DNA from 4 places in the Arthrobacter pasteuri genome. Region 3 is predicted to be linked to each of the others. Evidence: riboswitches for the same ligand, from Rfam matches in the RefSeq annotation. Region 3 holds a riboswitch; each other region holds the start of a gene.

Region 1 (7,291 bases), 420 kb from region 3:
CGCTCGCGACGGTCCTGAACCTCGGCGGAACCAAGGTGCTGAACACCGTGGCGATGATCGGTCTCCTGGCGGAACTCGGCGGTGCGCTGGCGGTCGGAACCTGGCTGCTGCTGACCGCGCGGCAGCACGATCTCGGCGTCCTGTTCCAGGCATTCGGCGCAGGGGAAGGCAGCAGCTATTTCGTGGCCTTCGCCGCGGCCGGGCTGATCGGCATCTTCCAGTACTACGGCTTCGAAGCCTGCGGCGATGTGGCCGAGGAAGTCCCGAACCCGGGCCGCACCATCCCCAAGGCCATGAGGATGACCATCTACATCGGTGGCTTCGCAGCGATGTTCGTCTGCCTGTCCCTGATCCTCGCCGTCCCCGATTTCGCCGCAGTGATCTCGGGCACCGACACGGACCCCGTCGGCAACATCCTCCTTTCTGCATTCGGCCCGATCGGTTTCAAGGTGGTTCTCGCCATCGTCATGGTCTCGTTCCTCTCCTGCGTGCTGAGCCTGCAGGCGGCCACCTCGCGCCTCGCCTACTCGATGGCCCGTGACGGCATCCTCCCGGGTAGCAGGCTCCTGAGTACCTTCAGCGAATCGCGCCACGTGCCCCCGTACGCCCTGCTCCTTGCAGGACTTGTGCCGGCCCTCATCGTCATCGGGTCGAAGGTCTCCAGCGACGCCCTGACGGTGATCATCTCCTTCGCGGCCATGGGCATGTACATGGGCTTCCAAATGGTCGTCCTTGCCTCGCTCCGGGCACGCATCCTCGGCTGGAAGCCGAACGGAGCCTTCCGGATGGGCGTCTGGGGCATCCCGGTGAACATCGCGGCCCTGGTATGGGGCGTGCTCGGCATGATCAACATGGCCTGGCCCCGGACACCGGAAGACGGCTGGTTCGCTAACTACGTCGTCCTGATCTCCGCGGTCTCCGTCGTCGTGATCGGCCTGATCTACATGGCGTGGAAGAAGCCGCACCTCAAGGGCGATGCTCCGGCAGCCGATGCCGTTCCGGCCGGCTCGAAGGGTGCGAGGTAACACGTTCATGCTGATCACCGGCATCAAGAGCCGTCCCGTCTACGACGAGCTCACACCCTTGGCGGACGGCCTCGTCCACATCGCAGCCGCGCAGGGCAGCGGCGGAGGACCGCTCCTGCGCCTCCTCGGAGACATGACTCCCGAACAGCTGGCCGCGACCACCGTCCTGTACTCGACCGAGTCGTTCACCGGACACAACCATCTGGCAGCGCTCCAGGCGTTCGATGTCTTCGACCTCATCGAATTCCCGAGCAACGCCGCTGCCGTGAGCGGACTCGACGCGCTTCTGGCGACGGCGAGGATGGGAACCCGCCTGTACCTTTCCGGGTCGGAGGGATTCATCGGGACCTCCATGCAGGTTGCCACGTCCTACGGCATGAACCGGGATGAAGTACTGCGTGAACATGCAGGTTCCTTCGTCCGGCGGGTGTGGTGCGCGCACTGCAGCCACTACTCGGAGAACGTGACGAAGCGGATATTCCAATGCCCCGGGTGCGAACGCCACCTGATCGTCCGGGACCACTACTCCGGACGGCTCGCTGCGTTCCAGGGAGTGAAAGCGGACGGTGAAGTACCCGGCGAACTACCGGACAACGAGGAGTTGGACACATGAGCGAGGCACACCACGGAGCCCTGCAACTCAGGGTGAAGCGTGTCGAGGCGGTCACGCCGGAGATCAACCGGTACACGTTCGCCGCGGCCGACGGATCGTGGCTTCCCCCTTTCTCGGGGGGCAGCCACATCGCGGTCCTGATCCCGTGTGAGGGAGGGACACGGCGCAACGCGTACTCGCTCATGAGTTCGCCCTACGACACCAGCGAATACCAGATCGCTGTCCGTAGGGTGGATGGCGGGAACCGCGGGTCGATCGCGATGCACGAGAACGTGCGTGAGGGCGACCTTCTCGGTGCCACCATCCCGGCGAACCTGTTCCCCGTCTCCAAGCACGCCCGCCATCACCTCTTCATCGCCGGCGGTGTCGGGGTCACTCCGATCTTCGCGCAACTGGACGAACTGAGCCTCAAGGGAAGCTCGTTCGAACTCCACCTGGCCGTACGCGGCCCGGAGCATGCGGCCCTCGGCCGTGAGCTCCAGCAGCGCTATGGCGAGGCCGTGAAAGTGTACGGGGACGGCGACGGTTCGAGGCTGGTCGCGTACGACATCCTGGCCGGACGACCGCTCGGAACACACACCTATGTCTGCGGACCCACCCGGATGGTCGACGACGTCATCGACGCCGCCCACACCCTCGGCTGGTCCGACTCGAACATCCACTTCGAACGGTTCGAGGACCTGGGATCGACGGGAGATCCTTTCTCCGTCACCCTGGCGCGGTCCGGAGCGGTCATCGAGGTGTCGCCCGAACAGTCGCTGCTGGAGGCCGCCGAGGAGGCGGGCCACAAACTGCCCTACCTCTGCCGGGGAGGCGCCTGCGGCGAGTGCGAGATCGAAGTCCTGGAACTCGAGGGCACCATCGACCACCGGGACGACTGGCTGACCGAGTCGGAGCGGTGCACGAACAAGCTCATCATGCCCTGTGTCTCGCGGGCCACCTGTACGAAACTCGTCATCAATGCATAAGGAAATCTCCATGACCGCGATACCCGAGTCAGTCGAATCCACACCGATCGAGACCTACACGCCGGAGGGCGAGTACCTCTTCCGGAACTCGCGCGAGGCCGTGCGGCGCCTTCCCTTCCCGTTCCCGGATGACGAGTACATGTACTCCATGAATCTCGAACCCCACGTCCCGGCAGGCGACGGCGCCCTGATGGCTGCCTTCGACATCGACGAGCACTACGCATCGGAGTGCGCGCACCGCGACCAGATGCTCCGGGAGATGCCGGGAGTCCACTACATCGCGCTGCCGCACATGATGGAAGCGCAGTGGGACCTCCTGGAACTCATCTTCGAGTCGTACGCCAGGGACTTCCCGGAACACTTCACGCTCACCAAGAACGGGAACGAGTGGCGGTGGCAGAACCGGCCGCTCGGCATCGATGACGTGTTCACCTTCGGTGATCCGACCACCCTGCCGATGGACCCCATGGAGTACGCGACGCGACAGGCGCAGGGCGAGTTCGTCGTCCTCGAGGAGAAGGACAACACGCTGGTCATCGGTGCCGGTATGACGACCCAGCGCGCGGACTACTCCCTCCAGTTCAACATGGGAATGACCTTCGCCGAGTTCCATGGTCCCGTGCCGAAACTGCACGAGATGGGGATCCTGGACAGGGCGCTGAAGTTCCTGCTCCGCATGAAGCCCGGTCATCCCGTCCGGCGGGTCAACTGGTCCCTCACCGTCCACCCGCGTCTCGAGACCTCGGTGGAGACACTCCCGGAGTGGGCGCCGGACCGGGCGGCCGTCACCCCCGAGAACGCAGGAGAGATGGTGTACCTGCGTATCGAGCTGCAGCCCCTGCATCGCCTTCCCCGGTCCAACGCCATGGTGTTCCCGGTCCGCACGTACCTCGTCAGCCTGGCCGAGCTGGTGGACCATGCTCCCGACTGGGCCAAGCGGCTGCACCGGGCCCTCGCATCCCTCGACCCCGAACTCGTCGACTACAAGGGTTTCCACCGCTACCACGCTGCCGCTGTCGCATGGCTCTCGAGGCACGACGACGGCGCACCCCTGGCGACGGGCTACCCCTGGATCGAGGACGGCATCCAGCCCGGCGCCAGCTAGGACCTGCGAGAAGGACCATTCCGCGGACCGACCCACCATCCGTTTCCGGGTGGTGGGTCGACCTGTAGGGGCTAGCGGCGGAGGACCTTGCGCGCCAGGACGTTGCCGAGCAGCTGGACGGCCTGTACGAGCAGGATGATCACGATGACCGCCGCCCAGGTGACGACGGGGTTGAACTGCCGGTAGCCGTACTGGATCGCGAAGTTGCCCAGACCGCCGCCGCCGACATATCCGGCCACGGCCGACATGTCGACGAGGGCTACGAAGATGAAGGTGAAGCCGAGGATCAGCGGGCCGAGAGCCTCGGGGATGAGGATCGTCAGGATGATGCGCAGTCGCCCCGCGCCGACCGAGCGTGCAGCCTCGATGACCCCGGGCTGGACGGTCAGCAGGTTCTGCTCGACGATGCGGCTGATGCCGAATGCCGCCGCGAGGGACAGGGTGAAGATGATGGCACTGTTGCCGATGCCGGTTCCCGTGACGGCGCGGGCGAGTGGTTGCGCCGCGGCGAGGAAGATGATGAACGGGATCGGCCGGAAGATGTTCACGATGATGTTCAGCGTGCCGAACACGGCCCGGTTGCCGAGGATGCTGCCGGCCCTGGTGGTGTAGAGACCGATGCCCAGCAGGAGCCCTCCGAGACCTCCGAAGAGGAGACTGAGGCCCACGATGTACAGGGTCTCGTAGGTGGCTTCCCACAGCTGGGGTGTCAGGGGAACGAGGTCTTCCATCAGGCGAGTTCCTTCACGGTGATGCGGCCGGCCATGTGGTGCAGGGTCGCGTCGATGACGCTGTCCGCTCCGGTGAGCGCGAGGGTGAGATGCCCGAAGGCGCGGCCCCGGATGTCGTTGATGCCGCCGTAGACGAGTTCGAATTCGATGCCGGCAGCGGCCAGTTCGAGGAACACGGACGCCTGCGAGGAGTCGCCGTCGCGGAAGGAGAAGGTGACGATCCGTCCCCGGTGCCTCTCCCGGAGCGCTGCCAGTTCATCAGGTGCGGGGATGCCGCGGACCACGGTGGAGACGAACCGTCGCGACGATGCTTCACGGGGGTTGGAGAACACGTCGAAGACATCGCCCTGCTCCACGATCCGTCCGCTGTCCATGACGGCCACCTTGGTGGCGAGGGTCTGGATGACGTCCATCTCGTGCGTGATGACCACGATGGTGATGCCCAGTTCCTCGTTCACGCGGCGCAGGAGGCGGAGTACTTCGTGGGTCGTCTCGGGATCGAGGGCGGAGGTGGCCTCGTCCGCGAGGAGGATCTTGGGTGAGGTCGCCAGGGCGCGGGCGATGCCGACGCGCTGCTTCTGGCCGCCTGAGAGCTGTTCCGGGTAGTTCGATGCCTTGTCGGCAAGTCCCACGAAGTCGAGGAGCTCGGTCACGCGGGCCTGGATCTCGTCCCGGGTCCTGCCTGCGACCCGCAGGGGGTAGGCGACGTTGTTCCAGACCGTCTTGGCGCTGAAGAGGTTGAACTGCTGGAAGATCATGCCGATGTCCAGGCGCAGTGTGCGCAGCTGGCGGTCCGGGACGTTGGTGACCTGGTGCCCGTCGACGATGATCTCGCCGCTGGAGGCCTTCTCGAGGGCGTTGATCAGGCGGACGAGGGTGCTTTTGCCCGCCCCGGAGTACCCGATGATGCCGTAGATCTCACCTGCCTCGATGTCGAGGCTGACGTTGTCGATGGCGTGGACGAGGGGATCGCCGCGGCGTCCCGGGGGGAAACTCTTCGTGACGTTCCGCAGTGAGATGAGTGGCATCGTGTTCCTAGCTGAGGGGATACGTGTGGCCGGCCAGGATCACCGGCCGGCCACACGCGGAAGAGAAGGCTGATCAGCCCTGGGCGCGGGTGTCTTCCTCGACGGTGTCGAGCGACGTCTTCAGCTCCTCCACCGGCACCTTCAGGAACTCCGCGGTTCCGCCCGAGGTCTCCTGCACGGCGTCGAGGACTTCCTGGTTCTCCTGGTAGATGCTCACCAGCTTCTGGTAGGTCTCGTTGTTCTCCTCACCGGCGCGCGAGGCGAAGATGTTGACGTACGCAGCGGCGGCCGGATCGGTCGGGTCATCCTGTGCGATGGCGTCGTCGAAGTTCAGGCCGGCGTCCTGCACGAAGTCGTTGTTGATGATCGCAGCGGCGACGTCCGGGAGGGAGGTCGGCGTCAGTGATGCCTCGAGGGTCGTGACGGTCACCTTGGATGCCGCCTCGTCGACGTCATCGATGGTGGAGAAGGCGCTGCCGCCGTCCTTGAGGACGACCAGGCCGGCTGACTGAAGGACGAGCAGGCCGCGCGCGAGGTTGCTCTCGTCGTTCGGTACGGCGACGGTCGACCCCTCGGGGATCTCCTCCACGGACTTGTGCTTCGTGGAATAGAGACCCAGTGGGTAGATGGCGGTCGATCCCACAGGGGTGAGGTCCTCGCCGCTGGAGACGTTGTAGCGGGCGAGATAGACGAGGTGCTGGAACTGGTTGAGGTCCAGCTCGCCTTCCGTGAGCGCAGGGTTGGGCTGCGTGTACTCGGCGAAGTCGACGACCTCGAGGTCGATGCCTTCCTCTGCGGCCGCATCGGTCAGCGCAGCCCACTCCGGGTCGCTCGCACCCACGACACCCAGGCGGACAGTCTCATTGCCTCCCTCGGAGGCCTCCGAGGAGCCACAGGCAACGGTGAAGGCGAGGAACGGGACGACGGCGGCTGCCAGGAGCTTGCGGGAGGTGATCATATTTTCTTTCCTTCGTACGGGTACCTGCTGAGCAGACGGCTCAGCGACAGGGGAAGAGGGACAGAAGCGCGCAGCAGGACTGACGGACAGCTCAGGCTGCTCGGACGTGTTTCTACTGGACTGACATGCTCGCTCACTGGATGCTGCGGGCGTTCTCCGGCAGGGCTTCGAAGAAGCGCCGCGGGAATCGCGTACTTGCCGTCCGGAGTATCCCGGCGGCCGAATCTTCACCTGGAGCACCCCACTACGGGAGAGGGTTGCTGTCCAACCGGCCAGGGCCCGTGGCTGGAACTCTTGATTCTTCTGGGAACGCTAGGCGACGGCATCGAACACGGTCAAAACGACCGGGACCCGGCGCGTCATATTCGGCGACCGGGTCGGCGGGCGCGCGACGCGTCGACCCGGGCGAAGACCGTCAGGCCGGGCTCGACCCGAACCAGACCCGTACGGTGAGCCCGCCGCCGGGGGTCTGGTCGAAGGCGAGGCGCCCGCCGTGCGCCTGGGCGATGCGCACGCATGTCGCCAGTCCTATCCCGGTACCGGACGGATCGCCCTCACGCTCGAGCCGCACCAGCGGCTCGAGCACACGGTCGTACTGCTCGGGCGGTATGCCCTTCCCGTTGTCGGCGACGTCGAGGCGCCAGAACTCCGCAATGCCGGTGCCCGTGATGCGCACTTCCGCCGGGACACCCGGCCGCGCGTAGGCCACGGCGTTGGCCACCAGGTTCTGGATGAGGACCCGGAGCTGCTCGCGGTCGGCGTGGCCGTGGAAGTCCCCGGCCGTGATCTCCACGCCGTCGACGTGGTGCCCCAGATCGTCGACGGCGGCCGCGACGGCTTCGGCGAGGGAGACGGTCTCGAGG
Region 2 (7,291 bases), on a different contig from region 3:
GGGGCGACGGCGCAGGGACGTCCCGGTGCCGGCTTCCGCCCGGGCTGCGCGGCGGACTTCATGGCCGTCGACCCGCACAGCGCGCGGACCGCGGGATCCGCGGAGGAACAGCTCGCCTACACGGCGACCGCGCAGGACGTCACCGCCGTCGTCGTCGGGGGAGTCCTGCTGGCCCGCGACGGCGTGCATGCAACCCTCGGCAGGCCGGCCGACCTCCTGGTGGCGGCCATCGCGCGCCTCGACGAGGCCGCGGACTCCCTCTCGCCCCAGGAGCACCACGAATGTCACAGCTGATCACCAACATCGGCGAACTGATGACGCAGGACGGCGAGGCCGCGGTCCTGCGGAACGCGGCCGTGGTCCTCGAGGGCGAGCGCATCAGCTGGATCGGTCCGGCCGCGCAGGCACCCGCAGCGGACGAGGCGCACGACGCCGGCGGGCGGGCCGGACTGCCGGGCTGGGTCGACAGCCACACCCACCTCGTGTTCGCCGGCGACCGGACGGCGGAGTTCGAGGCACGGATGGCGGGGGAGTCGTACGCCGCGGGGGGCATCGCCGTCACGGTCGACGCGACCCGTGCGGCCGGCGACTACGACCTCACGCGCCTGCTCCTGGGCCGCGTCGCGGAGGCCGCCGCAGGGGGAACCACCTACCTGGAGACGAAGACGGGGTACGGGCTCGACGTCGGGGAGGAGGCACGGAGTGCGCGCATCGCCGCCGGCGCGGTCGACGAGGTGACCTTCCTCGGTGCGCACCTCGTCCCGGCCGGGTGGGATCCGGACATGTACACGGACCTGGTGTGCGGCCCGATGCTCGACGCCGTCCGCCCCTACGTGCGCTGGGCCGACGTCTTCTGCGAGACCGGCGCCTTCACCGCCGAGCAGTCCCGCCGCGTCCTGTCGGCGTGCGCGGAGGCGGGGCTCGGCCTGCGCGTCCACGGCAACCAGCTCGGACCGGGCGACGGGGTCGCGCTCGCCGTGGAGTTCGGCGCCGCCAGCGTGGACCATGCGAACCACCTGTCCGACGACGACGTCGACGCCCTCGCCGGGTCCTGGGCGGGATCCGGCGCAGGCTCCCGGGCGCAGGGCACGCCGGGCACCGTCGTCACCTGCCTGCCCGCCTGCGACCTCTCCACGCGCCAGCCGTTCCCGCCCGCGCGGAGGCTGCTCGACGCCGGAGTGCAGCTGGCGATCGCCAGCAACTGCAATCCCGGCACCTCCTACACGACGTCCATGGGGTTCTGCGTCGCGACCGCCGTCCTGCAGATGGGGCTCACCGTCTCCGAGGCGGTACGGGCCGCAACCGTCGGGGGAGCCCTCGCCCTGCGGCGGCACACGGGCGAGGACACCGACGGCCGGCGGGCGGTCGGGTCGCTCGCCGTCGGGCACCGGGCGGACCTGCAGCTCCTCGACGCGCCGTCGGCCACGCACCTCGCGTACCGTCCGGGCATGCCCCTCGTGCATGCCGTCTGGCGCGCCGGCAAGCAGGTGCGGTAGGGCCCCTGCCGGGCCGCCGGACTGGGAATCCCCGGCAACCGCTGGGAGGATAGCGCCATGCCTGCCGAGTCCTCGTCCGCCGCGTCACCCGTCGAAACCCGGACGGATGCCACTCCGCCCCGGCGGCGCATCACCGCGGAGCTGCTGATCGTGTTCGGCCTCTCCCTCGGGCAGTCGGCCGTGTACTCCATCGTGAGCCTGGCCGAGAAGCTGACGCGCGGACCCCTGGCGGCGCAGACCACCACCCTGAACCCGGTGCTGAACGACCGGCCGTATTTCGACCTGACCTACCAGGTGCTGGGCATCTTCTTCGCACTGGTGCCCGTGGCCCTCGTCCTGTTCCTGCTCAGCGGGCACGGCGTTCCGGCGTTGCGTCGCCTCGGGCTCACGTTCGACAGGCCCCTGCGCACCATCGGTCTCGGGATCGGGCTGGCTGCCGTCATCGGCGTCGGAACCCTCGGGGTGTATGCCGGCGGGCGGGCGCTGGGCATCACCACGGCCCTCGTCCCCGCCGCCCTGGACTCCTACTGGTGGACCGTCCCGGTCCTCGTCCTGTCGGCCGTCCGCCACGGGGTGCTGGAGGAGGTCCTCGTGGTGGGCTACCTCTTCCTCCGCCTGCGCGAGCTCGGCTGGTCCACTTCCGCCATCGTCCTCACGAGTGCCGTGGTGCGGGGCAGCTACCACCTCTATCAGGGGTTCGGCCCTTTCGTCGGCAACGTGCTGATGGGCCTGCTGTTCGCCTGGTTCTACACGCGCACGCGCCGCGTCCTGCCGCTCGTCATCGCGCACGCGCTCATCGACACGGCGGGCTTCGTGGGCTTCGCGCTCCTCGGACCCGCCATCGGGATCGGCGGGTGAATCCGCCGGCGAATCGGCCGGTGAACTGCTCAGGGAAGGCTCATCTACGCTGATTTGCGCACGGAAACCGTGACTAAATTATCGGCTGACCGCGGTGTTACCGTGATGTCCACCAGCACAACGGCGGCTCCGCCCCGGGGCTCCACCGGACCAGCCAGGAGGAATCATGAGCGTCGTCACCAGTGTCTCTGAGTGCAGTGTCCATAACTGTTCGTTCAATCACGAGGGCTGCACCGCCGTCGCGATCACAGTGTCCGGGAGCGAGGAACACGCGTCCTGCGCCACCTTCATCGACACGTCCATCAGCGGCGGCCTGCCGAAGATGCTCGCCCACGTGGGCGCGTGCCAGCGCTCGGAGTGCACCTTCAACCACGACCTGCTGTGCGGCGCCCCGGCCGTCAAGGTGGGCCCCGGAGCCGACGCCGCCGACTGCCTGACCTACACCCACGCCTGACGGGCCCGCGTCCCGCGCGGCTGCGGCAACAGGAAAGGGCCGGACGACTGTCCGGCCCTTTCCTGTTCGTACTGGGTGATATCGGGGGTCAGATCTCGATGCGGCCGTCGGCGGTCTCGAAGGTCACGGACATGATGCCCGGAGTGCCGTTCGGGGCGATCCACTGGACCTTGACGCCGTCAAGCGTCTCCTCGACGTCGGTGCCGAGCCACTCGGTCACGCGTTCGGACGATCCTGCGATGGTGAGGCAGGACAGTTTGACCGACGCCGGTCGCGCCTGGGAGGGGTGCAGGGCCTCGCTGCCCTCGTCCCAGCGGAGCAGGTAGGGGACCTGGGGGTCCGCGATGAGTCCCTTGATGCCGATCTGCTGCCACGTCAGTTCCTGGCCGTCGGGGAACTTGCGGTTGCCGGGAACCGCGCTGCGGCCGAGGCGCTCCTCGAACGGTGTGAGGTCGTCCACGGCGACGCACCAGCCCATCCAGCCTCCGCCGGCCTCGGAGCGTGCGCGCACCGCCTGACCGAAGGGGGCCTTGGTCGACGCCGGGTGGTCGAGGACCTCCACGACCTCCAGGTACTGGCCGTTCACCAGGGGGAAGATCATGTTCCGGGTGCCGAAGCGCGGGTGCACGCCACCCTTCACGGGGTCCATCCCGAGGTTGGCCGCGATCCGGTCGGCAGTCGCAGCAAGTCCATTGGGTTCGCAGGCATATGAGACATGATCCAATCGCATGCGGTTATCTTGGCACTAAGTGATGCACGTCTCGACTTAGGATCGCCTTACTCCTGCTGGTCCTCCGATGGCGTCTCCGCAGCCCCGTCCTCACGCTGCTTCACGAACGGTCATACGGCTTGCCGGATCTGCTCGGATGGGCTTTCATGAGGAGAGGTCATGAGTGCCAGCACGAAGCCCCGGCTTGCTGGCCGGCAACCCTCCAACCGCGGTGGGGTGCCCCGGGTGAAGACCAGGTTCGGCGCTATTCCGGCGCCGTTCAAGCGCGGGCTCCTGCGGGAGCCGGTCTCCTGGAGCGGCACGCACCGGCCGGGGCACCGGACCAGGCGGAGCCCCTTCCGAAAGGGAGCACCATGTCCAACGATTGGTCTTTCGAGACACGCCAGATCCACGCCGGCCAGGTACCGGACGCAGCCACGGGAGCGCGCGCGCTGCCCATCTACCAGACGTCGTCGTTCGTCTTCCCGAGCGCCGAGAGTGCCGCCAACCGGTTCGCGCTGACGGAACTCGCGCCCATCTACACGCGTATCGGGAATCCCACGCAGGAAGCGGTGGAGACGAGGATCGCGAGCCTCGAGGGCGGAGCCGGCGCCCTGCTGCTCGCCTCGGGCCAGGCCGCCGAGACCTTCGCGGTGCTGAACATCGCGGAGGCGGGGGACCACATCGTCGCCAGCCCCAGCCTCTACGGCGGCACGTACAACCTCTTCAAGCACACGCTGAAGAAGTTCGGCATCGAGACCACCTTCGTGGAGGACCCGGACGACCTCGAGCAGTGGCGGAACGCCGTCCGGCCGAACACCAAGCTCTTCTTCGGCGAGGTCGTGTCCAACCCCCGGCAGGACGTCCTCGACATCGAGGGCATCAGCGCCGTCGCCCACGAGAACGGGCTTCCGCTGATCGTGGACAACACGCTGTCCACGCCGTACCTGATCCGGCCCATCGAATGGGGCGCGGACATCGTGGTGCACTCCGCGACGAAGTACCTCGGGGGCCATGGCAATGCCATCGCCGGGGTCATCGTCGATTCGGGGAACTTCGACTTCGCCCGGTACCCCGAGCGGTTCCCCGGCTTCAACACGCCGGACGAGAGCTACCACGGACTCGTCTACGCGCGGGACCTCGGCGTCGGCAGCGCACTCGGCGCGAACCTCGCGTACATCCTGAAGGCCCGCGTCCAGCTCCTGCGCGACCTCGGCTCGTCCGTCTCGCCGTTCAACGCCTTCCTCATCGCGCAGGGACTGGAGACCCTCAGCCTGCGGGTGGAGCGCCACGTGCAGAACGCGCAGGCGGTCGCCGAGTGGCTCGAGGGGCACGACGACGTCGAACGCGTCTCCTACGCCGGCCTCGCCTCGAGCCCCTGGTACGAGCGCGGCAGGAAGTACGGGCGGAACAACGGTACGGGCGCGATCGTCAGCTTCGACATCGTCGGGGGACTGCAGGCCGGCAAGCGCTTCGTCGACGGACTGGAACTCCACTCGCACGTCGCGAACGTCGGCGACGTCCGCTCGCTCGTCATCCATCCGGCGTCCACGACGCACAGCCAGCTCGGGGCGGAAGCGCAGCTCACCGCGGGCGTGCGTCCGGGCCTCGTCCGCCTGTCAGTAGGCCTCGAGAACATCACCGACATCCTCGCCGACCTCGACGCGGGGTTCCGCGCCGCCAAAGGAGCCTAGCCCTTCGTGACCACCCACCCTCCTGCTCCGCTGCACCCCGGGATCGACGACGCGCGCCCCTCGGGGGACGGGCTCCTGCGCATCGCCCCGATCGGACCGCTGGCACTCGAGACCGGAGGTGAGCTGCCGGACGTGCAGCTCGCCTTCGAGACCTGGGGCCGGCTGAACCGGGATGCCTCGAACGCGGTGCTCGTGCAGCATGCCCTGACCGGCAGCTCGCACGTGGCACGCGGCGCATCGGAGGAGGAGGGCTGGTGGGATTCGCTCGTCGGACCCGGCCGCCCGGTGGACACCGACCGGTACTTCGTGGTGTCCGTCAACATGCTGGGAGGGTGCTACGGCTCGACGGGGCCGGCCAGCCTCGCTCCCGACGGCACCCCCTGGGGATCGCGCTTCCCCTTCGTCACCATCCGCGACTCCGTCCGGGCCGAGGCCCTGCTCGCCGACCGGCTCGGCATCGCGCAGTGGCACTCGGTCCTCGGAGGATCGATGGGAGGGGCACGAGCGCTCGAGTGGGCACTCATGTACCCGCAGCGGGTGGAGCGGTGCGCCGTCATCGCCTGCACTGCCGCCAGTTCGGCCGAACAGATAGCGTTCGCCCAGGCGCAGCTGCAGGCAATCCGGCTCGACCCCGCCTACCGCGGCGGTGACTACTACGACGGCCCGCATCCGGATGCGGGCCTCGGTATTGCCCGGCGCATCGCCCACATCACCTACCGCTCCGAGCAGGAACTGGAAGCACGCTTCGGCCGCGCGGAGCAGGACGCCGAACAGCCCTTCGGCGCCGTCCTGCCCGCCGAGCGGGGCCGCTACCAGGTGGAGAGCTACCTGGACCACCAGGCGGACAAGCTCGTGGGCCGCTTCGACGCGAACAGCTACGTCATCCTGACCGAGGCGCTGATGAGTCACGACGCCGCGCGGGACCGCGGCAGCCTCGACGCGGCACTGGGGGAGGCCACGGCGGACTTCTTCATCGCCGCCGTGGACTCGGACCGGCTCTACTTCCCGGAGCAGTCGGAGCGGCTGGCCCGGGGGCTGCCCGGGGAGGTGCCCGTCCACACGATCTCCTCCCCGGTGGGCCACGACGCGTTCCTGACCCAGATCCACCAGCTCGACGCGCAACTCCGCTCGGCCTTCTACGCGGGGTAGCAGTTATCGGTTGGGTTTCCCCGGACGGGCACCTAGTCTTGGAGCTAAGCCTGCTTAGCAATCGGCGGCAGGCAGGTCTGAGGTAGACGCCCGGACTCGCCGACGGAAGATGAAGGGGAGCTGTTCATGGAACTGAGCACCATTGGCTGGAACCAGGAAGCACGCGACAAGATCCTGCTGGACTCGGACCGGGCTCTGCAGGACGCGGTCCGCGAGGCCGTCGAGACGATGGACGGCAAGTCCCGCGAGGAGGTCTACGAGTTCCTCTTCCAGAAGCTGCAGCCGCAGTTCGTCGACTTCAAGCCCGGGCCGGACCTGAGCGCATGCGCGGACGCGGTCGCCAATGGCGAGGTCTCGCTCGACAGCTGAATCCACGCGCGGGATGACAGGAATGACCGGCCGGCTGCCCGTCGGCCGGTCATTTCGGTCGCCTCGGTGAGAACGACGGCGGCTGTCCGGCCGGACTCCGCCGCGTCAGGTCGCGCGGCAGTGCCGGCGGACGATGGCTCGCACTGTGCAGGGCGCGCTGTCGGGAACGGGCGACGACGCTAGTCGGCAGCACCCGGCGGCATGCCCGGGCCGAAGATGGGCGCGGCCTCCGGACGCTTGGCGAACACGCCGTCGCCCGACGACTGGTGGCGGAGGCGCCGCAGGACCCACGGCACGAAGTACTCGCGCGCCCAGACGAGGTCCTCGGCGCGTGCCTCGCGCCACGTCCGCGCCGGGAGCTCCTTGGGCTGCAGCGGCTGGAGGGTGTGCCGGACCGCGAGGGTGTCCAGGACCATCGCGGCGATGGTGTGGTGGCCGAGCGGCGAGAAGTGCAGCCGGTCGGAGGACCACATCTGCGGACTGACCAGCTGCCGCAGGGCCCACATGTCGGCGATCACGGCCTCGTGGCGTGCGGCGACCGTGCGCAGGTTCTCGTTGTAGA
Region 3 (7,291 bases):
GGTCTACAACTGGGCCAAGAGGCTCTCCTCCGGCACCGTCGCCTGGCTGGCCGGATGGCTGTTGCTGATCTCTTCGATCGTGGCCCTGGGCGCCGTGGCACTGGCCCTCCAGCTCACCCTGCCCCAGATCTGGTCCGGGTTCCAGGTCATCGGTGACGGCACCGGCACCTCCGACTTCGCCCTCAACGGGGTGATGCTCGCGAGCATCATGATCGGAATCTCCACCCTCATCAACGCCTTCGGCGTGAGACTCATGACCAAGATCAACAGCGTCGGCGTCTTCGTCGAACTTGTTGCCGCGGTGTTGCTCATCCTCGCGCTTGCATGGCATGTGGTCCGCGGACCCGGCGTCCTCTTCGAGACCACGGGATTCGGAGTGGACCACCCCTTGGGCTTCTTCGGAGTCTTCATCATCGGCGCCATGGCATCGGGCTATGTGATGTACGGCTTCGATACTGCCAGCTCCCTCGGCGAAGAGACCAAGGACCCCAAGCGCACGGCACCCAAGGCCATCCTGCGGGCGATCACCGCATCCTTCGTGCTGGGTGGACTGATCCTGCTCACCGGACTCCTCGCGGCCCCGGACCTGGATGATCCCAAGCTGGGCTCGGCCGACGGCGGCCTGCAATACATCGTGCTCTCCGTGCTGGGCGGCCCCTTCGGCAAGGCCTTCCTGCTGTGCATCGTGGTGGCCGTCATGGTCTGTACGCTGGCCGTCCACGCCGCCGCCATCCGCATGATGTTCGCGATGGCCCGGGACAACAACCTTCCGTTCAGCCGTCACCTGGGCAAGGTGCACCCGGTCCGGAAGACTCCGACGGTCGCCGCCATCGTGATCGGCGTCATCGCGGTCATCCCGCTGATCGTGAACGTCTCCCAGCCGGCCATCTTCACCATCCTCTCCAGCATCAGCATCGTCCTGATCTACCTTTCCTACCTGCTGGTGACCGTGCCCATGCTGCGGAACCGCCTCACCAGGAAGTGGCCGCTGCCCGACGACGGCACCGAGCCCGGTTTCAGCCTCGGCAAGTGGGGACTGCCGGTGAACATCCTCGCGGTCCTGTGGGGTGGCGCCATGACCGTGAACCTCACCTGGCCGCGCTCGGAGATCTACAACTCCGTGCCGCCGTTCGAGTGGTACCTGCAGTGGGGTGGGGTTCTCTTCGTCGCTGCCGTCATCATCACCGGCGTCCTGATGTACCGACTGAAGCTTCGGCACCGGACGGGTGTCCTCGCCGGACATGCAGCCGCAACACCAGCACCTTCGTCGGGGGGCTCCGCCGAGACGAGATCGCTGGCGTCCACCGAACTGGTGTAGGTCCCGCTGTCCGGCCCCACTTGTCCAGGCATCGCCTGGACAAGTGGGGCTGGAGTTACACCGTCACCCTCTCGACAGGGTGACCGCTGGTGATCAGACGAGTGTTCCGGAGCGGGCGAAGAGCCTGTTCGAGGCGATCTGAGCGCCGCGCCCCAGGGACTCGAGCTTGGCCGCGGCGATCTGCGGGTGGATCCTTCCGCCCAGCCCGCAGTCGGTGGAGGCGACGACGTTCTCCCGACCTACGAGTGCGGCGAACCGCTCGATGCGCTGGGCGACCAGTTCAGGGTGCTCGACGACGTTGGTCGCGTGCGAGACGACGCCGGGAACGAGCACTTTCCCGGCAGGAAGGTCGACGTCCTGCCACAGCGTCCATTCGTGTTCGTGACGGGCGTTCGCTGCCTCGAAGGAGTACGAACCGGCGTTGATGCCCAGTACAAGGTCCACGATGTGGCGGAACTCGATGTCCGTGGTGTGCGGGCCGTGCCAGGAACCCCAGCAGACGTGGAACCGGACCTGTTCCTCGGGTAGTCCCCGCAGCGCATAGTTCAGCGCCTCGACCCGGATCCGGGTGAACTTCTGGTAGTCCTCGATGGTGGGTTCGGGGTTGATCTGGTCCCAGTTCTCCGCGATGGACGGATCGTCGATCTGCACGATCAGGCCTGCTTCGACGATGGCCTTGTACTCCTCGCGCAGGACATCGGCCCAGGCGTAGATGAACTCCTCCTCGCTGGCGTAATAGTCGTTGCCGATCCTGCTCGCGGACCCGGGTGAGAGGGCCGTGATGAATCCTGTCGGGATGCCCGCGGCGCCCAACCCCGCTTTGAGGTTCGTGATGTCGCTGGCCAGTGCAGCGTGCCCGGTGTAGGAGATCGGCCCGGTCGCGGACGGAAAGGCTGTGGCGTTCTTGCCGATCTGGATGCCGCTCTCGGGATCCTGGTAGGCCGCCGCGAAGCGGGTCCAGTCACGCCGGTCGGCGAACGAGGTCAGCCTGATGGCGCCGGGCTCGCTACGGACAGGCTCGGCGAGGATCGGATTGAAGTCCGTCAGTTCCAGGCCGGCGGTGCGCTGGAAGCTGTAGGTCCACCAGGCTCCGTAATCGACCGGGTTGGACATCGCCTTGCCGTACTCGCCATCGCCCGGGATCGTGATCCCGAACTCCTTCTGGCGTTGGACGAGGTCCACCACGGCAGTCGTGAGCAGTCCTTCGAATTCCGGTGTCCGTTCCAGGGTGAAGCCGTCCTCGGCGAAGGTGCGGGCGGCGTTGGCGGCGATCAGTTCCGGTGTGCGGGGCAGCGAGCCGGCGTGGCTGGTGGAGATGCGATCGAGTGTCATGATGTTTTCCTTTCCATCGGTCCTGCCATTAGCACCTTTCCGGACAGGAAATCCGGGGGAAGCTGCAGCGTCATGGAGGCAGGTCTCTCAGCTGCTCTGGATGGTGTGGCTTAGGGCTCTAAATCCACCGGTGACGCAGGCACGTCCCCTCCACAGCCAGAAGGCTGAGCACCAATCGGAGGGGCTGGCCCCATCATGGACGACGATGAGCGCGCCGGAAAAACCAGGGGCGTAATATTCCGGAGCAATTCGGTGCGGAGTCTCGACTCCTGCGGCCGGCGAAATTCCCTGCTACCAGGCGTGGAACCGTCGATAGGCGTGCGAGCGCACGAGGGCACAAAGGCGCGGGGTGTTTACTTCGATCACGATTGCGTGGTTATACTTCCAACAGCTTCATGAATTGTGACCGTCAAGCTCCGACTTGGTCACATACCAACCCCGCGCTCGGTGGGTGGTTCGGATGACGAAGCGGTCCGCATTCACCCCCCGGGGTACCTGGTGCGGGCAAGAGCTCCCGAAAGGACGCGGCCCCGTGCCGCCCGCCGATGACTGCTACCTCCCTTGCTGCCTCCCACGCCCAGGTTCCCCTGTCGGTCGTGAGCATTCACGACTACGAGGCACTCATGGCTCCACGTGAAGCGTTCGTGGACTTCCTCCTCGGACCGCATGTGGCACCGAATCGCACGGAGGACGCCGGTCTGCCCCCACTGGCAGTCTGAGGAATGCCACGCACAAGCGGCCTCCTTCTGGATACCGACGTCGTCGTGGAGTTGCGGAGCCCACGCCCTTCCACGGCTGTCGTCGATTTCCTCCAGCGGAGGAGACACTTCCGTATATTCGTCTCCGCCCTGACGATCGGGGAACTGCATCTGGTGAGCCGGGAGAACCAGCAATATCGGACCGTCGGCGCCTGGGTGCAGGAGTTCGTGAACTCCTACAGCTCGAACATTCTTTCCGTCGACGCTGATATCGCCGCTGTCTGGGGCCCGATGCTGAGTGACGCCGAGGTGTCCGCAGTCGATTCCCTCATTGCTGCGACTGCAATTCATAAAAGCCTTTCCATTGTGTCGGGAAATGTCGAGGTCTACCGGGATTTCCCGGTGTCGGCCATCAATCCCTGGATTCCGGAAGCGCATGCGGTTGGGGCGCCCCCGACCCCGCCATCCCACACGGGACCGGCGACCCGGTCCCTGTAGACCCGCTCGATCCCAAGCCCTGACCACTTCTGCCGAAGGAGCATCTTCGATGAGTACCGGTGACGCCGGCTGTACGGCCACTTCCCAGATCCACGCAGGTTATGAGCCGCAGGCCCCCTACCGGCCCGTGGCAGTCCCCATCTATCAGACCGCGGCGTATGAATTCCCGGACTACGCATCGGCCCGGCGCATGTTCGCGCTGAAGGAGCCGGGCTTCACCTACACGCGGACCGGCAACCCGACGGTGGCAGTGCTGGAGCAGCGGATCGCTGCGCTCGACGGCGGCGTGGCCGCACTGGCGACGGCGACCGGGCAGGCCGCGGTCGCCGTCGCCCTGGTGTCGCTGGTCCGCGGAGGTCAGCACATCGTGGCGTCGTCGAAGCTGTACGGGGGGACGGTGGACCTGCTCACGGACACCTTCGACGATTTCGGGATCGAGGTCAGCTTCGCCGACCCCGCGCACCCCGGTGCCTGGCAGGCCGCTGTGCGCCCGACGACGCGGGCCTTCCTGACCGAATCCATCGGCAATCCGCTCGCCACGCTGCAGGACCTGCCGGCGCTTGCCGCGGTCGCCCATGCCGCCGGGGTGCCGCTGGTGGTGGACAACACCCTGGCGACCCCGGCCCTGTTCCGGCCCCTCGACCACGGGGCTGACATCGTGGTGTATTCGGCCACGAAGTTCCTCGGCGGGCACGGGAGCACCCTTGCAGGTGCCGTGGTCGACGGCGGGCGCTTCGACTTCTCCGCCTACCCGGACCGGTGGCCGCAGCTCACCCGGCCCAAGCGCCGCTACGGCGGGGAGGTCCTGTGGGAACGCCACGGCCACGGCGCGTACCTGGCCCTCGCACGCAGCAAGTACCTGCACGACCTGGGCCCCTCGCTCGCACCGGGAAGTGCCGCGCAGATCCTGCAGGGGCTGGAGACCCTGGACATCCGGGTGGCCCGGCACGCCCGGAACACCCGCGAGGTCATCCGGTTCCTGGCCGGCCACCCGGCCGTCGCCGCGGTACACCACCCCTCCGTCGCGGGCCACCCGCAGGCCGGAATCGCGGCCAGGGACTTCCCGCACGGGGCCGGCAGCGTGTTCTCCTTCGACCTGGCCGCAGAGCCAGGGCAGGTGGGGGCCTTCATCGACCGGCTCCGGCTGTTCAAGCTGGTGGCCAACGTGGGGGACACCCGGTCCCTGGTCGCGCACCCCGCTGCGATGACGCACTGCCGGCTCACCCCGGAACAGCGCGCCACCGCCGGGATCGCGGAAACCACCATCCGGCTCTCCGTGGGTCTGGAAACCGCGGCGGACCTCGTCGCGGACCTGGACCTGGCGCTGGCCCCGCTGGTGGGAGCCGAGGACCGGGCACTGGCCCCGCTGGTGGGCGCCGCGGACATCGCGGCTACTCCGGCGGCAGGGGCCCCTGCCGCCCCCGCAGGAAGAGGAGCCTGACATGGCGCAGTACACAGGGTTCAACACGACAGCCGTCCATGCCGGGCAGGACCCTGATCCGTTGACCGGTGCGGTGATCCCGCCGATCTACCAGACCTCCACCTTCGTGCAGGACGGGATCAACGTGCTGCGCGCCGGGCACGAATACAGTCGGGGCTCCAACCCGACCCGCAACGGTTTCGAGGCCCAGCTGGCCGCGCTCGAGCACGGGACGGCGGCCTTCGCCTTCGCCTCCGGGCTGGCGGCCGAGGACGCGCTGCTGCGGGCACTGCTGCGCCCCGGCGATCACATCGTCCTCGGCGGGGACGGCTACGGCGGGACCAACCGGCTCATCAACGGGCTGCTGGGCCCGTGGGGTGTGGCGAACACGGCCGTGGACATCACCGACCTGGCGGCGGTGGCCGCAGCGGTCCGGCCGGGCTCCACCGCGATGCTCTGGGTGGAGACGCCGTCGAACCCGCTGCTGGGCATCGCGGATCTGGCCGGGTGGGCGGCGCTGGCGCACGATGCCGGGGCCCTGCTCGTGGTGGACAACACGTTCGCCTCGCCCTACCTGCAGCGGCCGCTGGACCTCGGCGCGGACGTGGTGGTGCACTCGACCACCAAGTACATCGGCGGGCATTCGGACGTGCTCGGCGGTGCCGTGGTCGTGGCCGACCGTACCTTCCGCGGCACCGCGCTGGCCGAGACCATCGGCTATCAGCAGTTCGCCGGCGGCGCAGTCGCCGGGCCGCAGGACTGCTACCTGGCCGCCCGCGGCCTGAAGACCCTCGGCCTGCGCATGGAGCGGCACACCTCCAATGCCCAGGCTCTCGCCGAATGGCTCCGTGACCAGCCCGGCGTCGCGGAGGTGCTCTACCCCGGACTGCCCGAGCACCCGGGCCATGCCCTGGCAGCGCGCCAGATGTCAGGTTTCGGCGGGATCGTCTCGCTGCGCTTCAGTGCCGGAGAAGCCGCCGCACGGGCGTTCGCCGAATCGACCCGGCTCTTCGCGCTCTCCGTGAGCCTGGGCGGGGTGGAATCGCTGGTCTGCTACTGCTCGGAGATGACCCACGCCTCGGTACGCGGGACCCCGCTGGCCGTGCCCACCGACCTGGTCCGGCTGTCCGTCGGCGTCGAGGACCTGGCAGACCTGCAGGAGGACCTGGCCACCGCGCTGGAGAAGACACATCGGGCGTCCAGGAGAGGCGTGGCTCTCAGCGCCTGACCCCGGTGCAGCAGAACACCGCTGTCCCGGGCCTGCTCACTACCCAGTACGACGGTCGATGACCCCGTGTTTCCTCATACGACAGCTCGCTTCCCCGGCTCTTGGGTGCGGGCGCAAACGGTGCTTGATTGAATTCATACGCCACGAAAGGACCCATCATGTCGGACATCTCGGATATCTCGGACCTCAGCCCCCGGCGCCTCCGGCAGGTGTTGGGACACTTCGCCACCGGGCTCACTGTGATCACGGCGGCGACGCCCACGGGTCCGGCCGGGTTCACCTGCCAGTCCTTCGCCTCCCTCTCGCTCGACCCGGCGTTGGTCACCTTCAGTCCGGCCCGGTCCTCCACCACCTGGCCCCTGCTCCGTGCAGCGGGACGCTTCACCGTGAACATCCTGTCGGCGGAGCACCAGCACCTGGCCGGCCAGTTCGCACGCTCGGGTACGGACAAGTTCGCCGGCGTCGACTACACCGCGTCTCCGCTGGGCAACCCGGTCCTGGAGGACGCACTCGCCTGGGTGGACTGCGAGCTGCACCAGGAGTACGACGGCGGTGACCACACCATCGTGGTGGGGAGCGTCCGGTCCCTGAGCGCGCGGCTCGACGCCGAACCCCTGCTGTTCTTTCGGGGCGCCTACGCCGGAGTGCAGTCCCCGGCAGCAGTGCTGGAGACGACCGCATGAGCAGACCGCGCACGGCTCGCTGAGGCCCTGAACCCCGATTCCGGGCTCCCCGCTGTCATTCCGCAGAGAGGGAAGCATCGACGTCGGGCAGGCCACTCCCGAACTTCCCGCGCC
Region 4 (7,291 bases), 1.5 Mb from region 3:
GCCGCGAACGACGACGCATTGCCGTGGCTGAAGATTCTCGTGCGGTTCCGGACCTCGCGGGCCACGTCCCGTTCGGCGGCCGTGATGCTGCCGGCGAGGACGGCGAGGAGCACTGCCTGGTAGAACGCGGTCTGGTACTTGAACCGGGTGTCGAAGTCGATGACGTTGACGGCGTCGACCCGGGCCTGGTCGAAGGTGGACGTGCCGGAGCCCGTGGTCTGCTGGCCGAAACCGTCCCAGTCGTCCCGGTGGGTCACCCCCGGCTGGTGCGTGCTGACCACCGCGATGACCTTGACCCCGTTGTCGGTGCGCTGCGCGAAAGTGTCGATCCAGTCCGCGAAGATGCTGCCGGTCGAGTAGTACTTCGTTCCACTGATGCGGAAGCTGCCGGCGTCGTCCGGGTCCGGGCTGACCTTCGTGATGACGTCTCCGATGGTGACGGTGCCGACCTCCGTCCAGGAATTGCCGATGATCTCGCCGTCGGCGAAGCGCTTGAGCCACACCTCGCGCTGCGCTCCCGTGGACACCAGGCGGTCCTCCACGAAGGCGAAGTGGGCGCGCAGGGCCTGCGGGATGTTCGAATCGGCGGCCGCGAGCTCCGTGAGGAGGCGGAACAGCTGGGGCAGTGAGGCGCCGGAGCCGCCCGCGGACACGGGGACCCTCAGTGCCCCGAATCCGGCGTCAATGAGTACACGGATCTCCTCGCGGGGGAGCTCGTGCTTCTGCTCGCGGCGGGATGCGCCCTCGGCGATGCGGGCGAACAGCGGGCGGAAGCGGGCGGCGAGGAACTCGTACTCCGCATCGGTGCCTGGAGGGGTATGGGTCAGCGTCGTCATGGTCGGCCTTTCGGTGGAAGCGGGATGAAAACGGGATGAAAGCGGGATGGAAGCGGAATGGAGGGAGGTGTCGGGACGGGTACGGCTGGGGCGTTGTCAGGCGGGGACGGCGACCTGCGGGGCTGCCGGCACCTTCGCCGGGCGGGAACTGACGGCACCGGCGATGACGAACAGCACCGCGAGAACTCCGGCAACGGTGAAAGCCGAGGTCCAGCCGGCCGGCCAGGCGCCGTTGAGTCCGAGGACGGCCGGAGGAACGGTGCTGGCCGTGCCCACCAGGATGGCGCTCCAGCCGGTGATCCGGGCCAGGTGCGCTGCATCGAAGGCCAGAAGTAGGAAGAAGAGCCCCCACAGCACCGCCCACGCGAGCCACAGCACCGAGCTGACCGGGTCGTCGTCCAGGGCGGTGCCGGCGAAGACGACGGCGAGTACGGCGACGAGCCCGCAGAACCATCCGACCCCCGCTGCGCCCAACCCGGCGACCGAGCCCAACCCCACGTAGAGGTAGGTGAGCCCGAAGAGGAAGATGCCGCTCGCCGAGCCGATCGTGGCGGGATCGGCAGCACCTGCGGACGCGATCAGCGTCGCGATCACCAGCTGGAGGGTTCCGATCACCAGGTTGAAGAACCCGGAGTCGCGGGAGGTGACCCGGCCGAGGAGGCCGAGACCATTGATCAGGAGGGCCGCTCCGGACAGGAGGAGGCAGATGTACGACATGGAGGTCCCGTCGACGGGACGCGGAGCCCCGAGGCCCGCGCCGTGCTTGCCCCGGCGCTGATGCGCGGGACCGGATCTTCACCTGGGGCACCCCGCCACGGAGGGGGTTGCCGTCCAACGAGCCAGGGCTTCGCGTTGGAACTCTTGATCTGTAGGTACGAGACTAGGGGCTGGACCGGGGCGGTTTCCAGCACGAGGGCGAGCTTTGACGCTGCGTGACGCCGTATGACGGAGCGGTCGGTGACGGACGACGAGAGGTCCCGGACGAGCACCCACTCGTGGAGATCGGAGTCGTAACAGCTGTTCGTGACCGATGCTGCGTCCCAGCGTCCCGCCTGTTCTCCACGGGACGTCGTCCTCGGGCGAGTTCCAATCGCTTTGATGCAATCTCTCGGCTTCCCATATGTTGTACCAAGTGCGAAGCCGGCGGGTGAGGTGGGCGATCAGGCCGAGCAACGGTGTATGGACCGGATCCGCTTTCCTGCGTGCGTTCCCGACGGAAGGGCGGCCTCGTCACGTCATTGATGCCGCTGCAGACTGCGCTCGTCCTCGGACCAAGGCAAATGCATCCAATGGTGCGAACTCCTACCGACCGACCCGAACGTCAGGAGCGAAATGTCCGCTGCAACATCGGCAAAGTCAACGATGAAATTTGGGACAAGGTTCGGCATCGCTGCCATAGCTCTGCTCGTTCTGGGTCCATTCCTCAACAGGAACTTCGGTGTAGGAGACAGTCTGAGCTTCATGCCGCTTCCCGACGTCTGGGAATCAGCTCCGATTGCTGCGCTGGTGTCGCTGACCTACCTGATCCTGCTGGTGCCGTGCGCGGTGCTCTCAGCCGTACTCATCACGACCTCCCTGGTTATCCGTCAGGCGGAAGCAAGCGAACAAGCAATAACCACTGAGGACTTAACCTCGGACACACACTGATTCCCGCGAGCTTCCTTCTGCCCGACTCACGATGTGCGCGCGATGTGGCCGCTGGTGTGCATGATTTCCCGGTGATCACGGAGAGTTCCGGAGCCGCGGTGGACGTGTCCGCCGAATAGGAGATGCAGGAACTGTCGCCCAAGCCCGCCCGCGCAGCCTCGAAAAACCGCTCCTACGGAACTAATGACCCAGAAGGCGCACCAACGCGAATCGTCAATATATGTTGACGCCGCAGGCCTTCGTCCACTACGTTCAGCGAGGAGGGTGCGTCAACTCAATTTGACAATCTCTTGACCTGAAGCGAAGTGTTCGGCATCCAGAGGAGGATCTCATGCAGCCATGGGAGTGGACAGGGGACGCGGAGTTGCTCGGCCCGGCCCAGCGGCTACTCCGCCCATCGTGGCCGGTGGCGATCGCGGTCGCCTCTTCGCGCCGGGTCTTCGTCGCAACTGCGGGGACGGAGGTGGAGTGCACCTTCGAGATCGGGTCGGTCTCGAAGGCGCTTACCGGCATGCTGTATTCCGACGCGCTGCAGCGCGGCGTAGTTTCACCGACGACGACGCTGGGGGATTTGCTTCCTCTCGACGGTTTCGGGCCCGTGGCCGCGGTGCCTCTCGGCTCGCTGGCCGTCCACCGATCCGGCCTCCCACGCCTGGCCCCCGGGATGTCCGTTCTGCGTCGCAGTCTGGCGTTCTCGATCCACGGACGGAATCCGTACGGCGAGACCCTCGCTGAGCTCCTCGAGCAGACGCGGGACGTGCGCGTAGGGTCGGCGCGGCCTCGGTACTCGAACCTCGGGTTTCAACTTCTCGGGCACGCGACCGCGAGTGCGGACGGGCGCGGGTACGGCCGACTCCTCCGAGATGTCTTTGGCCCCGGGTATTCGACGCCGTCGCGTCAAGACGACCTTCACGACGTCGACCTCCGGGGAACCTCCCGGCTCGGCCGCCTGGTCGAGCCGTGGGTCGGCGAGGCCCTGGCTCCCGCCGGCGGCATCCGGGCGAGCATCGTCACCATAGGTGGCCTCCTGCGGTCGATCCTGGATCAAACTGCTCCAGGGGTCACCGCGCTCGAACCCGTTGCAGATTTCTCCCCGGGGGTCCGGATCGGTGCCGCGTGGATCACTCTGCCGTACCGCCGCCGCACAATCACGTGGCACAACGGCGCGACTGGGGGATTCAGCAGCTGGATCGGTATCGACCGGGAAGCCTGCATCGGTGTAGCCGTGCTGTCCGCGCGGCGCGGGGCAGTGGATCGGCCGGGCTTTCGCCTCCTCGAGGAACTCGTAGCCAGCGGATCGGCAGTCCTCGACTGACGAGGCTGCACTTGATCTACCGATAGCCGGTCGGCGGACTGACAGGATCCGCAACCATCCATCGTTTGTGCCCATACTTCTGCCCCTCATTGCCTACCTCTCCCGGACAAGAAGCCGCACCCTGCACGAACTCACGATCGCCCGTGAGCCGATCCCTGAGCGGAGAGGCTCGCGAGGTACTAACTCACGAGTTCCCAGCGGTGGGACTGCAATACTGCGGGGATGGACCTCGCACATAACGACACCCGGCAACAAAGCGGGAGTCTGTGGGCCGTGTCATCGCTGGTGGTCGTTGTGGCTGCTGTTGTTGGTATCTTCGGGGTTTTCTTGATGCGTGGACTCGCCATGGTGCCCGACTTCTGGGCCTTTCCCATAACTATTGCGGCTCAGATCCTGGTATGCGCCGTGCTGCTCGCACCGGTGTGGCGCGACGTGTCACGAAAGCTGGTAGCGGGGTGCGTGGCCCCCGGGGTCTCTCTGACCGTTTTCTCGGTAGTGGTTGGTGGGTACTGGGCGGCTTTTTGGCTGGTGGGCCTGCCGGCGTGGGTCTTGCTGCGTAGGCGCTGGGGCGAATACCGGTCCCAGAAGAAGGCCCTCGAGGTGTTGGGGTTCGTGGGTCTGTACGCAGCCGCATCCCTGGTGTTTGTCCTGAGCGTTTATCTGCCGAATCCGGTTGCCCTGCTTCTACCTCTGGTACCGGCGGCGAGGCTGTACTTTGATGCACTGCCTGTCAGCCGGAACATGCCGGAGCTTGTTGGACTGGTCCTGTCGGTGGGACTCGTCGTGCTGGTTCTGCTTCAGCCTCAGGGCGATTGGGGTGCGACGTGGTCCTCTGCAGGGGCCGTGGTCACCGGGGTTCTGATCCTTGCGTCGTATACCGGCCGCAAATCACGATGACCTGAACCGGAACCGCCTGGCTGCTGACAAACCGATCCGCTACTGGATGCTGTCGTTCAAGCGCTGGAACATCAGGTGGTCCTGCCAACTGCCTGCGATGTTCAAGTACTTGGGTGCAAGTCCGTACTGTTCAAAGCCTGTCTTGACCAGGACACTCCGAGAAGCAACATTTGGGACCAAAGTCTCGGCCTGCACCCGGTGGAGTTCCAGCTGAGTGAAAGCGAACGCAACTGCCGCTCGGACGGCCTCTGTGGCCAGACCCTTACCTGTCTGATCCTCCGCCAGCCAGTACCCCATGCTGCACGACTGGAACGCACCACGGACGATGCCGCTGAGCGTCAATCGGCCGGCTATCGCACCGTCATCGTTTAGAACGACCCAGGGCGCTGACTCGCCTCGCGCATGGCGGGCAAGTGCTGCTTCGATGTCGGCCCGCTGGCCGGCTACGGTGAAAAAGGTGTCGCCTCGGACAGGATCCCAGGGTGCCAGGAAGTCTCGGTTGCGTACCTGCAACTCTGCCAGTGCTTCGTCATCACCGGATTCAACGAGTCGGATCCGTGAGGTCATGACCTCAACTTTCGCACATGAAATGTGTGCTGAACCATGCCTCAATAGGGGGAGCATGGACGCTTGTCACCTCGTGAGACAGGATGCTCGCTTGGGGGAACATATTGAGTGCAGTCGCTGTCTTTTGTGCAGCCGTCTAACTGGGCGGCTGCGCTATCTCTCCGTCTTTTTCCAAGGGCACTCGGAAGCGTCGAGTATCGGGTCCCTCTCGACCGCCTCGTGGCGCAACGATCGCCCTTACGCGACCGTCGGGCATTGACCGCTAGGCCACGCTGTGCCAAGCTCCGCTGGTGACGGAGAAGGTGACGACCGCGCGCCCGAAGCTTGTAGGTTGCGCCGCGGTGTCGATGGGTGCGCTGGTGACCATTGTGCTGATCTTCGTGGTGATCCGGGTGACCGTCGACTGGCCCCACATCCTCGCGGGCAGCACCCCTGACGACGACTTCGCCACGCGATACGTCGCCCTCCCATGGCTCGCCTACCTCCATATAGCGCCGGGCGTCGTCTATCTCCTGGGGGCGCCGTTGCAGCTGTCGCAGCGATTTCGCACCCGGCACTATCACGTGCACCGGCGGCTCGGACGTGTACTCGTCACCTGCGCGCTTGTCGGCGGACTGTTCGCGCTCCTCTTCGGTGTGCCCCACACTTGGGGAGGTGCACCCGAGGCAGCCGCGACGATCGTATTCGGCTGCTGGTTCCTGGCCTGCCTCGTGCTCGCATTCCGGGCGATTCGGCGCAATGACGTACGCCAGCACCGACGCTGGATGATCCGCGCGTTCGCCGTCGGCATTGGGATCGGCACCATCAGGATCTGGGTAGGAATCTTCGAAGGTGCTGAGCAGATAATCTCCGGTGGAACGACCCCTGCAACACCGGATACGATGATGTTCGGCGTCGCGTTCTGGCTTGCCTTCACGATGCACGTATGTGTGGGCGAATGGTGGTTGCGCCGCACTCCCGCATTGACCGGGTAGCTACGCGGTCATGTTCAGGGCTGCGGTTGAGGAAAGCAGTCGGTCGTGGGCCGCACCGTTCCTCCCGCACCATCGCCGGAGCAAACCGATGCGCTGGCAGATGCTGAGGTCGGCGAGGCGGAGTACCACGCCCAATTCGACCGGTACTCGCAGGGCATGACCGCCGTCGGTCACCCCCTGGAACCGGTCGACAAGTCCGGCGAGGTGATCACGTACAACACCTCAGGTGCTTCCGTCACCTCGGAGGCAGAAGGCCGCTGCTACGCCCAGCACTTCGCCCAGGCCAATCTCGCATGGCAAAGCATCCACGCTCCTCAAACAAGCCTTGAGCAAGCAAAATGAGGATCGGTATATGGACGTCGGTGTTCGTTGGTGTTAGTAGCAAAGATGAGAAGTGTCCTCCTGGAACCAATCCTGCCAAATTGCGTCTACCTGGCTCCTACTGATTGACCCGCTGTTGAGCAGCATGCCGGCTATAGGGCTCGCTTCGGTTTCGTACTCGTCCTGCGGTGCACCGTCTGCGGTGCCAGGCGCGAGGCTGTACGGATCTAGATCATTGAGCAGCCCCATGACCTCCGCGAGGGTACTTCTCCACTCGAGCTTGCTCGGTTGCATGTCAACGGGATGCACTAGAGAAGTCCCAGCCAGGGATCGTCGGCCGCACCGCATCGTTGCCGCCACGCGAGGGAGCTCAGCTGATGAGTGCCTTCTCGAAGACGTCGTCGGTTTCGGTCGCCCACTGCTTTTGCCCGTCAGCATCGACGTATTGGTAGGTCGTCGTTGTCGCTCGTCCCGTAGGAGCGAAGCCCAAGCGCTCGTAAAGCCGACGCGCACCGTCATTCTCGGTGCCGACCCTAAGATAGAGCTTGCCAAACCCCGCCTGCGCAGCGCAGGACTCGGTCCAAGCGCACAGAGCTGTCCCTATGCCAGTACCGCGATCAGACTCCTGCACAAAGAGGTGCTTCAGCTCCGGTGTGTGATCGGCAGCGAGATCCAGCACGACGGTCCCGGCCGGCTGGTGATTACGCCAGGCTGCTGCATAGACAATGGTGCCG

What was found. Region 3 has a riboswitch for S-adenosylmethionine ahead of ACX80H_RS07175 (cobalamin-independent methionine synthase II family protein). Riboswitches for the same ligand answer to the same signal wherever they lie in the genome.
Region 1: another riboswitch for S-adenosylmethionine. It lies ahead of ACX80H_RS09320 (MetQ/NlpA family ABC transporter substrate-binding protein); the one in region 3 lies ahead of ACX80H_RS07175 (cobalamin-independent methionine synthase II family protein).
Region 2: another riboswitch for S-adenosylmethionine. It lies ahead of ACX80H_RS14955 (bifunctional o-acetylhomoserine/o-acetylserine sulfhydrylase); the one in region 3 lies ahead of ACX80H_RS07175 (cobalamin-independent methionine synthase II family protein).
Region 4: another riboswitch for S-adenosylmethionine. It lies ahead of ACX80H_RS00330 (AmiS/UreI family transporter); the one in region 3 lies ahead of ACX80H_RS07175 (cobalamin-independent methionine synthase II family protein).

The regions. Positions count from the first base shown of each region.
Region 1 is NZ_JBTNDO010000001.1:1,946,126-1,953,416, forward strand. Features, by position in the region: gene ACX80H_RS09290 (APC family permease) at 1-1,025, shown strand, start outside; gene ACX80H_RS09295 (dimethylamine monooxygenase subunit DmmA family protein) at 1,033-1,638, shown strand; gene ACX80H_RS09300 (PDR/VanB family oxidoreductase) at 1,635-2,606, shown strand; gene ACX80H_RS09305 (heme-dependent oxidative N-demethylase family protein) at 2,617-3,711, shown strand; gene ACX80H_RS09310 (methionine ABC transporter permease) at 3,783-4,442, opposite strand; gene ACX80H_RS09315 (methionine ABC transporter ATP-binding protein) at 4,442-5,470, opposite strand; gene ACX80H_RS09320 (MetQ/NlpA family ABC transporter substrate-binding protein) at 5,544-6,428, opposite strand; SAM riboswitch class IV at 6,615-6,728, opposite strand; gene ACX80H_RS09325 (GAF domain-containing sensor histidine kinase) at 6,844-7,291, opposite strand, start outside.
Region 2 is NZ_JBTNDO010000004.1:80,810-88,100, reverse strand. Features, by position in the region: gene ACX80H_RS14980 (formimidoylglutamate deiminase) at 1-294, shown strand, start outside; gene hutI (imidazolonepropionase) at 282-1,496, shown strand; gene ACX80H_RS14970 (CPBP family intramembrane glutamic endopeptidase) at 1,554-2,354, shown strand; gene ACX80H_RS14965 (DUF1540 domain-containing protein) at 2,521-2,808, shown strand; gene ACX80H_RS14960 (VOC family protein) at 2,897-3,538, opposite strand; SAM riboswitch class IV at 3,694-3,810, shown strand; gene ACX80H_RS14955 (bifunctional o-acetylhomoserine/o-acetylserine sulfhydrylase) at 3,892-5,211, shown strand; gene metX (homoserine O-acetyltransferase MetX) at 5,218-6,360, shown strand; gene ACX80H_RS14945 (hypothetical protein) at 6,487-6,729, shown strand; gene ACX80H_RS14940 (SGNH/GDSL hydrolase family protein) at 6,909-7,291, opposite strand, start outside.
Region 3 is NZ_JBTNDO010000001.1:1,523,720-1,531,010, reverse strand. Features, by position in the region: gene ACX80H_RS07180 (APC family permease) at 1-1,318, shown strand, start outside; gene ACX80H_RS07175 (cobalamin-independent methionine synthase II family protein) at 1,412-2,650, opposite strand; SAM riboswitch class I at 2,661-2,757, opposite strand; SAM riboswitch class IV at 3,042-3,167, shown strand; gene ACX80H_RS07170 (PIN domain-containing protein) at 3,373-3,846, shown strand; gene ACX80H_RS07165 (O-acetylhomoserine aminocarboxypropyltransferase/cysteine synthase family protein) at 3,896-5,287, shown strand; gene ACX80H_RS07160 (cystathionine gamma-synthase) at 5,289-6,494, shown strand; gene ACX80H_RS07155 (flavin reductase family protein) at 6,662-7,177, shown strand.
Region 4 is NZ_JBTNDO010000001.1:62,974-70,264, forward strand. Features, by position in the region: gene ACX80H_RS00325 (acyl-CoA dehydrogenase family protein) at 1-836, opposite strand, end outside; gene ACX80H_RS00330 (AmiS/UreI family transporter) at 933-1,553, opposite strand; SAM riboswitch class IV at 1,591-1,703, opposite strand; gene ACX80H_RS00335 (hypothetical protein) at 2,169-2,483, shown strand; gene ACX80H_RS00340 (serine hydrolase domain-containing protein) at 2,815-3,798, shown strand; gene ACX80H_RS00345 (hypothetical protein) at 4,072-4,695, shown strand; gene ACX80H_RS00350 (GNAT family N-acetyltransferase) at 4,735-5,262, opposite strand; gene ACX80H_RS00355 (DUF2306 domain-containing protein) at 5,622-6,236, shown strand; gene ACX80H_RS00360 (hypothetical protein) at 6,282-6,578, shown strand; gene ACX80H_RS00365 (GNAT family N-acetyltransferase) at 6,928-7,291, opposite strand, start outside.